DNA from 2 places in the Microbispora sp. NBC_01389 genome. Region 2 is predicted to be linked to the other one. Evidence: riboswitches for the same ligand, from Rfam matches in the RefSeq annotation. Region 2 holds a riboswitch; the other holds the start of a gene.
The links. A riboswitch is a leader RNA that binds a small molecule or an ion and turns the genes downstream of it on or off. The one in region 2 is predicted to bind cobalamin.

Region 1 (6,046 bases), 2.2 Mb from region 2:
ATCACACGCGGGATCTCACCCTGGATCTCACCCCGGTTCGCATCAGGGGTCGTATCCTCCGGGCTCATACTCCGCGGGCTCGCATCAGGGCCCAGGTCAGGGCGCGCATCAGGGCTCGTATCCGCCGGGGTCGTCCCGCACGCAGGCCACGGTCGCGGCGGGGACGGCGCCGGCGGCCCGGCGCAGGATCCCGCTCGGACCGCTGATCGGCGGCCTGGCGGTCCTGACGGCCATCGCCGTCGCCGCCACCCTGCTGCTCACCCGGGGCGGGGACACCGCCGCGACGTGGAACACCTACCCGGGCAGCACCGCCGCGCCGTTCACCATGGCCTACCCATCGACCTGGGGCGAGGCCAGGACCAACGCCGACCAGTGGATGATCGCCTCCCCCGCCGTCGACGAGTTCGACGCGTTGTTCGCGGTGCCGGGCAACACCGACTGGTCGAAGGTGGACCCGATCATCACCGGCCAGCCGGACCGCGCGAGAGGCGTGTTCGCGCAGGTCAGCAATACCCTGAGCACCTCCGACTCACCGATGGAGCTCCAGGACAGCCTGCAGACGGCCTTCCCCGGCACGGCCGCCTACACCGGCGTCCCGTCCCCCACGACCGTCGGGGCCAAGCCGGCGTTCCTCATCGAGGGCGTGCTGAGCGACCCTCAGCAGGGCGGCCGACTCGACTTCTACGCCTACCTCGTACGGCAGGGCGACACCGGCACCACGGTCCTGATCACGTTCTTCTGCCCGTCCGGCAAGTGCGACCGCGGCCTGATGGACCACATGGTGAACACCGTGACCTTCAAGTGACGGCGATCAAGTGACGGCGACCTTCAGGCCGTAGCGCGTTCCCCCCAGTCGCGCGCGCCGTCGAGGACGGCCCGGTGGACCGCCCGGGCGATCCGCGCGCCCCAGACGGAGCGCGGGCCGCCGAACGGCTCCGCCGTGCCCTCCCGCCGTACGGCCACGCAGACCGCGTCCGACGCGGTGCCGGTGCAGGGGAAGCCCGCCTCCAGCAGCGCCTGGGTCTTGGCCTCGGTGACCGTCATGACGGCGTTGACCAGCGCCGCGTCGCAGAACGCCACGGGCACCGCCACCAGGATGTTGACCGTCCCCGGGCGCGGCACGCACGCCCCCGCGTCGCCCGCGCCGAGGGCCTCCCGCGCGGCCTCCGGCCCGCGCTCCGGAGCGTCCCGGCCTGCCGCCGCCTCCCGTGCGGGGCCCCGATCGGGCTCCGGGACCGTGGGCAGGCCGTGATCGGGCGCGCCCTCGGGTGCCGCCGCCCAGGTGGGCACGCCCAGGCCGACCGTGGCGACGGCCTCCGCTCCCCCGTCGGAGGCCACGCGGAACCGCTCGACCGGCGCCGCCGTCATCATGCCGACGCCGGGACCCTCGGGGCCGAGCGAGGCCATGTGCTCCACCGGGTCCATCCGCGCGTAGCCGCTCGCGACCTGCGCGTTCAGCACCCAATCCCGGGGGCCGATCCCGCCGCCCAGCATCGCCGAGGAGATCATCCGCCAGCCCGGCCCGAACCGCCACAGCAGCGTGCCGAGGCGCGCGCCGTCCTCGGCCCGGTGCGTCAGCGACGGGCGCGGCAGGCCGGTCATCCCTCCTCCACGGCGGAGACCGGGGAGGGCACCGGCGGGCGCACCAGGTGGACGAGCGGACGCCCGTCGGCGCCGGGCTCCACCCGGACGCGGGCGCCGAAGTGCTCGGTCAGCAGCGGCTCGGCCAGCACCCGCCCGGGCGGGCCCGCCGCGACCGCGCGGCCCTCCGCGAGCAGCACCAGCGCGTCGGCGTACTGCCCCGCGAGGCTGAGGTCGTGCAGCGTGGTCACGACGGTCAGACGGTCGGCCAGGCGCAGCCGGTCGACCAGTTCGAGCACCTGCTGCTGGTGCCCCAGGTCGAGGGCGGTGGTCGGCTCGTCCAGCAGCAGCACCGGCGCCTGCTGCACCAGCGCGCGGGCGAGCACCACCCGCTGCCGCTCGCCGCCCGACAGGTGCCCGAGCGGCCGGGCCGCGAAGCCGTCCAGGTCGAGCCGCTCCAGCACCGACCGCGTCACCTCGCGGTCCCGGGCGCTCTCGCTGCCGAGATAGGAGATGTACGGCGTGCGGCCGAGCAACGCGTAGTCGTACACGGTCATGTCGGGCGGCAGCGCCGGGCTCTGCGGGGCGTAGGCGACCAGGCGGGCCCGCCGGCGCGGGCGCAGGCCCTCCACGGCCGCGCCGTTCACCAGCACCTCTCCCCGGCGCGGGATCAGCCCGGCGACGGCCCGCAGGAGCGTCGACTTGCCCGCGCCGTTGGGGCCGATGACCGCCAGCCACTGCCCCGGCGCGGCCGACAGGGTGACGTCCGCGAGCACCGGCCGCCCGCCCAGCGTGACGCCCAGCCCGCGTGCCTCCACCGCCGGGACGCCGGGGCCGGCGGTGTCGCCGCTCACGTCTCCACCCGCCGGGTCATCCGCAGGACGGCGACGAAGAAGGGCGCCCCGACGAACGCGGTGACCACCCCGATGGGCAGTTCGGCCGGGGCGAGCACCGTACGCGCGATGGTGTCGGCCAGCACGAGGAACGCCGCCCCGCCGAGAAGCGACAGCGGCAGCACGACGCGGTAGGACCACCCGGCGAGCCGCCGTACGACGTGCGGCACCACGATCCCGACGAAGGCGATCAGCCCGCTGACGGCCACCGCGGACGCGGTGGCGAGCGAGGCGGCCAGCAGCACGGCGAACCGCACGCGCGTCGCGTGCAGGCCGAGGCTGACCGCCTCCTCGTCGCCGACCGACAGCACGTCGAGCAGCCGCCCGTGCAGCAGCATGACCACCGTCGACACCACCGCGTACGGCGCGATCATGCGGAGCTGCTCCCACCCGCCGCCGACGTCGCCGAGTATCCAGGAGTAGATGCGCTGCAGCTCGTCGACCTTGAGCTGCTGCACGAAGGTCTGGATGGCGGTGAGGAACGAGGTGACCGCGACCCCGGCGAGCACGAGCGTCGCGGTGCCGCCGCCCCGGCCCGCCGTGTGGCCCAGCGCGTACGCGAGGACGACCCCGCCGACGGCCCCCGCGAAGGCGGCGACCGGCACGGCCGCCACCCCCGCGTCGCCGCCCAGGAAGACCACGACGAGCGTCACCGTGAGGCCGGCCCCGGCCGCCGCGCCGAGCAGGTACGGGTCGGCCAGCGGGTTGCGGAAGACGCCCTGGTAGCCCGCCCCCGCCAGGGCGAGCAGGCCGCCCACGACGGCGGCCAGCAGCACCCGGGGCACCCTGAGCTGGAAGACGATCCCCTCCTCGTTCGGCTGGAGGCCGGAGTGCAGGGACACCAGCGGTAGCCGGTCGAGCAGGGCCAGCGCGATGGCGCGGGGCGAGATGACCGCCGCGCCGACCGCCAGCCCGGCGACCAGGCTGACCAGCAGCACGACGGACACGACGAGGAGCGCCCGGCGCGGACGGCCCGGCGCCGTCACCCCGCCATCCGGCCCTGTCGCGGCACCGGATCTCACCGGTGAACCGCTCTCATCGGAGCACCGCTCTCACCACGGCACCGGTCCCACCGCCACCGGGGGCGTGCGCGTCGTCACCGGCTCAGCCCGCCGCCTTCCGGACGGCGTCGCTGACGACCTGGGCGAGGTCGGCGACGCGCGGCCCCCAGCGGGAGGCGACGTCGTCGTCGAGCTCCACCACGCGGCCCTGCTTCAGGGCGGCCAGGCCGGACCAGCCCGGCCGCTTGGCCAGCGCGGCGGCGTTCTGGCCACAGCACTTGGTGTCGCCGAGGAAGATCAGGTCGGGGTCGGCCTTGGCCACGAACTCCGCCGACAGCTTGGGATAGCCGCCCGCCGCGTCGGGTGCCTCGTCGGCGATGTTCTTCAGCCCGAACAGGCCGTAGACCTGCCCGATGAACGTGCTCGACGTGGCGGCGTATGGCGTGGTGTCCAGCTCGTGGTAGTAGGTCAGGCTCTTGCCCTTGGGCGCCGCCGCGGCGAGCGCGTCGATCTTCTGCTTGACGCCGCCGGCCACCTCCTCGGCCTTGTCCGTGTTGCCGGTGGCCGCGCCGAGGTCCCTGATCTGGTCGTAGGTGTCCTCCAGCTTGGTCGCGGCGGGCTCCAGCAGCACCGGGACACCGACCTTCTTCAGGCCGGAGACCACGCCCTCCAGGTCGTTGGCGAGCACGACGAGGTCGGGCTTGGCGGCGGCGATCGCCTCGACGTTGGGCTTGAAGCCCGACAGTGACGTCTTCGGCGCCTCGGGTGGATAGGTCGACTGGTCGTCCACCGCGCTCACCTGGGCGCCCGCGCCGATCGCGAACAGGATCTCGGTGGCCGTCGGGGACAGCGACACGATGTGCTCGGGCCGCTTGCCGATGGTCACCGCGCCGTTGCCCGCCTGAATGGTGACGGGGAAGGCGGCGGTGTTCGAAGCGGCGGTGTTCGAAGCTGTGGGGGGTGGGGGCGACGCGGACGTGGCGGTGCCGTCGCTCTGGCCGCAGCCGGCCAGTCCGAGCACACCCAGCACCACACCCGCGACGGCCGTACGCAGGGGCCTCACGAGGGTCCTCCAAGGGGGGAAAGCCGGGAAATCGAGAGACCCGCGTGATAAGACGGATCACCCTTTTCCACGAGGGTTGATGGCGTCGGCGCACAACGCAGGCGACCTGGCTCGTCCCCGGGGGAGGGGAACCACAGTTGCGGGACAGCGCCGGGTTCTCACCGGACTTCGCTGCGCTGCGCGCGTCGGACGCAACCGTACCAACTCCCCCGCCGCGCCATCATCCTCCCCCTGTCGCCGAGGCCCGGCCGCCCGCCCGTACGCCGCGGTGGTAGGGCAGGCCCCACCCCGGAGGCGGGGGCTCACCCAAGATCGGGAGTAGTGGCTCCGTCGCTGCGCCGGACGGCGCCCGGGCGGGAGCCTGGAGCGGCCGGGAAACCCCGGCGGAAGCTCCCGCACTGTCTCTCCCCCGGGCTCCCACCCCGAGCCCTCCGGCTCTCCCCCGGGCCCTCCCCGGGCTCTTCTCCCCCGGCCGGCGCCGGATCGGGTGGTCGCGACCGCCCACCGCTCCGGCCGGGCCCGCGACTGACCACGACCGACGACCGAAGGCGGCGCCCCCGTGTCCCTGACCATGTTTCCTCCCGCCCCCGTGCGGGCCCCGGCAGCCCCCGGGCCACGGGACCGCTTCATCGACGTCCTGCGCGTCTTCGGGATGGTCCTCGTGGTCGTCCAGCACTGGGCGATGCCGGTCCTGTCGTACGCCGGAGGTCGGCTGACCACGGGAAACGCCCTGGCGGCGGTTCCGTTCGTCACCTGGATCTCCCAGGTGATGCCGCTGGTCTTCTTCGCCGGGGGCGCGGCCAACGCGATCAGCTTCCGGTCAGCGGCCCGCCGCGCCGGGCTGGAGGACGCGGGCGAGACGGGCCCGGCCTCTCGGGAGGGGACAGCCGGGCGGTCGAGCGCGCACAAGTCGACGGCGCGGGAGTGGACGGCGCGGCGGATGCGCCGCCTGGCCTGGCCGGTGGCGCCGCTCGCGGCCGTCTGGCTGCCGCTCCCCCACCTCCTGACCGCGCTCGGCGTGCCCCCGCAGCCGGTCGAGGTGGCCGCGCGGACCGTCGGCCAGTTGCTGTGGTTCCTCGCCGTCTACCTGCTCGCGGTGGTGGCCACGCCCCGCCTGCTGCGCGTACGGGCCGGGATCGCCCTGCCGGTGCTGGCGGGCGGCGCGGTGCTGACCGACGTGATCCGCTTCTCGGGGCTGGAGGCCGCCGGCTATCTCAACGTCGCGTTCGTGTGGCTGGCCGTCCACCAGGTCGGGTTCCGCTACGCCGACGGCGGCCTGGAGTGGCTGCGGGGACGCCGCGCGGCGGCGCTCGCGGGGGCGGGGTTCGCGATGGTGGCGGCCCTCGTGGCGGCCGGCCCGTACCCCGCCAGCATGATCGGGATGCCCGGCGCGGTCTCGAACATGGCCCCGCCGAGCGCGTGCCTGCTCGCGCTGTTCGCCGGCCAGCTCGGCCTGGCGATGCTGCTCCGCCCCGCCCTGAACGCGCTGGCCCGCCGGCCCCGCGCCG
Region 2 (6,046 bases):
CTGCGACGGCTGCGACTGCCCCGACTGCTCGGGATGCTGCGACTGCTGCTCGGGCGACTGCTGCGGCGGGGACGGGTGCTGTAGCGGGGACGGGTGCTGCTGCGGTGACGGCTGCTGCTGCGACGGATGCTCCTGCGACTGCGGCTCCTGACGCCGGTCAGGGAGCCGGGGCGTCGACGCGCAGGCGCGGCAGGCTCTCGGGGTGCTTCTCGCGGATGAACGTCACGAGGTGCTCGCGGATGTCGCACCGCAGGTCCCAGGCACTGGCCGAGTCGGCCGCGCTCATCAGCGCGCGCAGCTCGACCAGCCCGTTCGCGGTGACGTCGGTGACCTGGAGCGTCCAGTCCTTCTGGTCCCACAGCGGGTTGTCGCGCAGCGCCCGGTACAGCTCGGCCCGCACCTCCTCCACCGGCACCGACCAGTCCACCCGGAGGTACACGCTGCCGAGGATGCGGCTCTCGTGCCGGGTCCAGTTCTGGAAGGGATTGCTGGTGAAGTGGGACACCGGCAGGATCAGCCTCCGCTCGTCCCACAGGCGCAGCGCCACGTAGGTGAGGGTCAGCTCCTCGATGCGGCCCCACTCGTCCTCCACCACGACCACGTCGTCGAGCCGCAGTGCGTCGCTGAAGGCGAGTTGCAGCCCGGCCAGCATGTTGCCGAGCGTGGACTGGGCCGCGATACCGCCCACCACGCCGGCGATCCCGGCGGAGGCCAGCAGCCCCGCGCCCAGCGCCCGCACCTGCGGGAAGGTGAACAGCATCGCGCCCAGCGCGATCACGACGACGACCGCCGCCGACACCCGGCGCACCAGCGCGATCTGGGTGCGGATGCGCCGGGCGCGGCGGTTGCGCTCGCCCTCGATCCGGGTGAGCCGGTCGAGCACCACGTCCGTCACCGCGTACGCCGCCTGGATCAGCAGCCAGGTCACGCAGGCGATCAGCAGCAGCGACAGCACCCGCCGGACCAGTTCCACCGCCACGATCGCCGCCGCCACCGCGATCGCCAATGTCGCCCAGTTCCACGCTGCCGCTGTGACGGCGCCCCCGTTCGTCGTCATGGGGTTCCCTTTGCCCGGTAGTGGAACCCTCTTAAACAAGGATCAGAAGGCTTCGTCGAAGGCGACCTCTCCCTCGACCGCCACCTGGTAGGCCGAGACCCGGCGTTCGAAGAAGTTCGCCAGCTCCTGCACGTCCTGGAACTCCATGAACGGGAAGGGGTTGGCCGTGCCGTACCGCGCGGGCAGGCCGAGCCGGGCGAGCCGGCGGTCGGCGACGTACTCCAGGTAGCGCCGCATGTTCTCCGCGGTCATCCCGCCGGCGCCGTCGCCGCACAGGTCGCGGGCGAAGGCCAGCTCGGCGGCGACGGCCTCCTCCATCATCCGCACGACCTGGCCGGCCAGCTCGTCGTCGAACAGGTCCGGCTCCTCCCGGCGTACGGTGTCCACCACCTCGAAGGCGAACTCCATGTGCATGGACTCATCGCGGAACACCCAGTTGGTGCCGGTGGCGAGGCCGCCCAGCAGCCCTCGGGAACGGAACCAGTAGACGTAGGCGAAGGCGCCGTAGAAGAACAATCCCTCGATGCAGGCGGCGAAGCAGACGAGGTTGAGCAGGAAGGCCCGCCGGTCCGCCCGCGTCTCCAGCCGCGACAGCTCGCTGATCGAGTCGATCCAGCGGAAGCAGAACTCGGCCTTGTCGCGGATCGAGGGGATGTGCTCCACGGCGGCGAACGCCTTCACCCGCTCGTCGTGGTCGGGCAGGTAGGTGTCCAGCAAGGTCAGGTAGAACTGGACGTGCACGGCCTCCTCGAACAGCTGGCGGCTCAGATAGAGGCGCGCCTCGGGCGCGTTGACGTGCTGGTAGAGGTTCAGCACGAGGTTGTTGGCCACGATGGAGTCGCCGGTCGCGAAGAACGCCACCAGGCGGTTGATCAGATGCCGCTCCCCCGGCTCCAGCGTCGCCAGGTCGGCGAGGTCGGAGGCGAGGTCGACCTCCTCGACCGTCCAGGTGTTCCGGATCGCCGCGCGGTACCTCTCGTAGAACCCGGGGTAGCGCATCGGGCGGAGGGTCAGGTCCATGCCCGGGTCGAGCAGCATCGTTCTCATTGGCACGCCTCGCAGATCTCGGGGTTCTCAAGGGAGCAGGCGACCGCGGTGTCGGGGGTGACCGCCGTGTCGGGAGTGACGGCCGGCACGGTCGTCTGGGCGATCCTGGTCGCCGGGCGGGAGCGCAGGTAGTAGGTGGTCTTCAGGCCCGACCGCCAGGCGTAGGCGTACATCGACGAGAGCTTGCCGATGGTGGGCGCGGCCATGAAGAGGTTGAGCGACTGCGACTGGTCGACGTACGGCTGCCGCGCGGCGGCGAGGTCGACGAGCGCCTTCTGCGGCAGCTCCCAGGCGGTGCGGTAGAGCGTCTTGAGCTCGCCGGGGATCGTGGGGATGTCCTGGATCGAGCCGTCGTGGAGCTTGATCGCGTCGCGGGTCGCCCGCGTCCACAGCCCGAGGGCCTGAAGATCGCGGACGAGATACCGGTTGACCTGGAGGAACTCCCCCGACAGCGTCTCGCGCTTGAAGACGTTGGACACCTGCGGCTCGACGCACTCGTAGCAGCCCGCGATCGAGGCGATCGTGGCCGTCGGCGCGATCGCGACCAGCAGGGAGTTGCGCAGCCCGGTCTCCGCGATCCTCGCGCGCAGCGCCGCCCACTCCTCCGGGTGCGCCGGGGCGCACGGGTAGTGGTCGGGGTGCAGGACGCCGCCCGCCGCCCGCGTCTCCTCGTACGCCGGGTGGCGCCCGCGTTCGGCCGCCAGGTCGGCCGAGGTGCCGTACGCCGCGAGCGCGATCTCCTCGGCGATCCGGGTGGAGAGAGCCAGCGCCTCCGGCGAGTCGAACGGCAGGCGCAGCGCGAAGAAGACGTCGGCGAGGCCCATGACGCCGAGGCCCACCGGCCGCCACCGCTGGTTGGCCGCCTCCGCCTCGGGCGTCGGGTAGAAGCCGAGGTCGATCGTGCGGTCGAGGAACCGTACGGCGGTGCGGACCGTGGCGCGCAGCCGGCCGAAGTCGACGGCGTCCCCCTCGGGGGTGAGGTGGGCGGCGAGGTTGACCGAGCCGAGGTTGCACACGGCGGTCTCGCCGTCGCTGGTGACCTCCAGGATCTCGGTGCACAGGTTCGACAGGTGGATGACGTTGCGCGGCAGCGCGGTCTGGTTGGAGGCGCGGTTGGCGGCGTCCTTGAAGGTCATCCAGCCGTTGCCGGTCTGGGCGAGGGTGCGCATCATGCGGGCGTAGAGGGTGCGCGCGGGCACCTGCCGGACGTACCGCCCGGCCGCCTCCAGCTCCCGGTAGCGGGCGTCGAACGCCTCGCCCCACAGGTCGGTCAGCTCGGGAGTGTCCTTGGGGTCGAACAGCGACCACACGCCGTCCGCCTCGACCCGGCGCATGAACTCGTCGGGCACCCAGTTGGCCAGGTTCAGGTTGTGGGTGCGGCGCGACTCCTCGCCCGTGTTGTCGCGGAGCTCCAGGAACTCCTCGATGTCGGCGTGCCAGGTCTCCAGGTAGACGCAGGCGGCTCCCTTCCGCCTGCCGCCCTGGTTGACCGCCGCCACCGACGCGTCGAGCGTGCGCAGCCAGGGCACGATGCCGTTGGACAGGCCGTTGGTGCCCCGGATCAGCGACCCGCGCGAGCGCACCCGGGTCCAGGCGACGCCGATCCCGCCGGAGTACTTCGACAGCCGGGCCACCTGGCCGTACCGCTCGTAGATGCTCTCCAGCTCGTCGCGCGGCGAGTCGAGCAGGAAGCACGACGACAGCTGCGGGCGGAGCGCCCCGGAGTTGAACAGCGTCGGCGAGCTGGGCAGGTAGGCGAGCGCGGACATCAGCCGGTACAGCTCGGCCGCCTCGCCGACGCTCGCCGACAGGCCGCAGGCCACCCGCAGCAGGAAGTGCTGCGGGCGTTCGAGCACCCGCCGCGTGACCGGGTGCCGCAGCAGGTAGCGGTCGTAGACCGTGCGCAGCCCGAAGTACTCGAACCGGTCGTCGGCCGCCGGGTCGATGAGCGCGTCCAGCGCCGCGGCCTCGTCGGCCACGAACGCGGCGACGGCGTCGCCCAGCAGTCCGGCGGCGTGGGCCGCCGCGACCGACTCGGAGAAGGCGCGCACCCCCTGGCCCGCCGTCTCCTCCTCGATGACCCGCGCGAGCAGCCGCGCCGCCCGCCGGGAGTTCTCCGGGTCGGCGACGACCCCCGCCGCCGCCTCCTCGATGGCCCGCCAGACATCCGCGGCCGTCTCCGCGCCGCGCGCCCCGGCGCCGGGGCGCGCGGGCGCGGAGACCGGGTCGGTGATCGTCATCGGTCGCCCTCTCCTCCTCGTCTCCTGACCCGGCCGGCCGGAGGGGAGGGCACACCGCGGCGTACGCCTGCGACGGCACGGCGTACGGGCGGCGGGCCCTCCCTCGGGGCACGGCGCGGGCGCGCACGGTGGATCCGCGCGCGGTCGCGGGCAGGTCTTCGGGCTCGCGGGCGACCGACGGGACACACGCCCGCCGGACCTACTGGCCGTCGCTTCCCGGCGCGCTCGCGCACCAGTGCTCCAATGACGGCGGTCGTTCCCGCTCACCGCTGCGGGGCAGCCCCGGATTCACACCGGGTTCCCTCTTGCCTCACCGAGGTGAACCAGCGACGCGATGGATCCTACATCTAGTGGGCGATCACGCAAGCAGCCCTACAAGTTGTGTTGCTCACCGGATTCCGAGATCGTCGAGGAGCAGGGCCGTACGACGCGCCTCGCCCGTCAGCCACTGCCGGAACTCCGCACCGGCGAGCCACATCGGCGTCCAGCCGTTGCGCTCGCACAAGCGGAGCCAGGCGGGCGAGTCCACGACGGCCCGGCACAGATCGGTCAGCGCGTCGCGCTCGCGGGCGGTCACCCCGAGAGGGGCGAGCAGGCCAGTCCAGTTCGCGTACGCCACGCGCACCCCCGACTCGGCCAGCGTGGGCGCGTCCAGGCCGGGCAGGCGCTCGGGCGACGAGACGGCGAGTGGCCGCAGCCGCCCGGCCCTGACCTGGGCGGCGACGTCGCCGCGCCCGCCGAAGGCGAGCGCGGTCGTCCCCTCGGCCACCGCCGCGACGGCCCGGGCGGAGCTGTCGAAGGCCTCGTACGCCGCCAGGCGCGGGTCGGCCCCGAGGCCCCGGGCGGTCAGGCCGAGCAGCAGGTGGCCGGGCCCGCGGTCGGGCCCGCCCGCCACCTTCACCCGCTCCGGGGTGTGCAGCAGGGCCGCCGCGACCTGCTCGAACGTGCGGTAGCCCGAGCCGGGGGAGGCCACCAGCACCTGCCACTCCCCCGCCAGCCTGGCCAGCGGCACGGTCCGGGCGGCGAACGACCCCACGTCACCGGGCGCGTCACCGGGCGCGTCACCGAGTGCGCAGTCGGCGAGCAGGAGGGGGTCGGCGACCATCAGCCGGTCCGCCCGTCCCGCTGCGAAGCGGCCGAGGGCCGACGCGCCGCCGCCCTGGGCGTCCCGCGTGATCAGCACCCTCCGGGCCCAGCGGCGGGCCTCGATGAGGGACTTCAGGCTCCGGGCGACGCCGTCCCCCCAGCACTCCGGCGGGCCGGGGACGAGGAGGGAGATCTCCCCGCGGTACGAAGGCGCCGGAGCGCCGCACCCGCCCGCCAGGGCCAGGACCCCCAGTGCGAGAACCGTACGGCGTCGCATGCCGGCACCCTCCCCCCGAAGGCCCCTTATGCGGACACACTATGAGAAACGACCCCATGTCATGACATAACGGACGTTACGGATGCGGCAATCGATGCCGGCGTTATCGTGATCGCCATGGGTTCGACGATCTCTCCCGTGGTCGCCCCCGGCGCCATGCGGCGGCTGCCGCAGCCGTCCCTGCCCGCCGGCGACCTGCTCCTGCGCCCCTGGTCCCCCGGGGACGCGGGACCGGTGCTCGACGCGTTCCGTGATGCCGAGATCCAGCGATGGCAGGTGGGGCTGCGCGACATGGACCTGCCGGAGGGGCAGGCCGAGGCGGGCTACTGGGGGAGGTGC

Region 1: linked by a shared signal. The riboswitch ahead of OG344_RS20380 (ABC transporter substrate-binding protein) and the one ahead of OG344_RS29660 (ribonucleoside-diphosphate reductase subunit alpha) in region 2 are both predicted to bind cobalamin.

What each region holds. Positions count from the first base shown of each region.
Region 1 covers NZ_CP109552.1:4,504,786-4,510,831, reverse strand. Annotated here, with positions in the region: gene OG344_RS20400 (protein kinase domain-containing protein) at 1-805, shown strand, start outside; gene OG344_RS20395 (adenosylcobinamide amidohydrolase) at 829-1,602, opposite strand; gene OG344_RS20390 (ABC transporter ATP-binding protein) at 1,599-2,435, opposite strand; gene OG344_RS20385 (FecCD family ABC transporter permease) at 2,432-3,460, opposite strand; gene OG344_RS20380 (ABC transporter substrate-binding protein) at 3,579-4,538, opposite strand; adenosylcobalamin (AdoCbl) riboswitch at 4,591-4,735, opposite strand; gene OG344_RS20375 (acyltransferase) at 5,098-6,046, shown strand, end outside.
Region 2 covers NZ_CP109552.1:6,713,810-6,719,855, forward strand. Annotated here, with positions in the region: gene OG344_RS29645 (DUF5685 family protein) at 1-151, shown strand, start outside; gene OG344_RS29650 (mechanosensitive ion channel family protein) at 158-1,057, opposite strand; gene OG344_RS29655 (ribonucleotide-diphosphate reductase subunit beta) at 1,100-2,104, opposite strand; gene OG344_RS29660 (ribonucleoside-diphosphate reductase subunit alpha) at 2,101-4,344, opposite strand; cobalamin riboswitch at 4,476-4,687, opposite strand; gene OG344_RS29665 (Bug family tripartite tricarboxylate transporter substrate binding protein) at 4,733-5,707, opposite strand.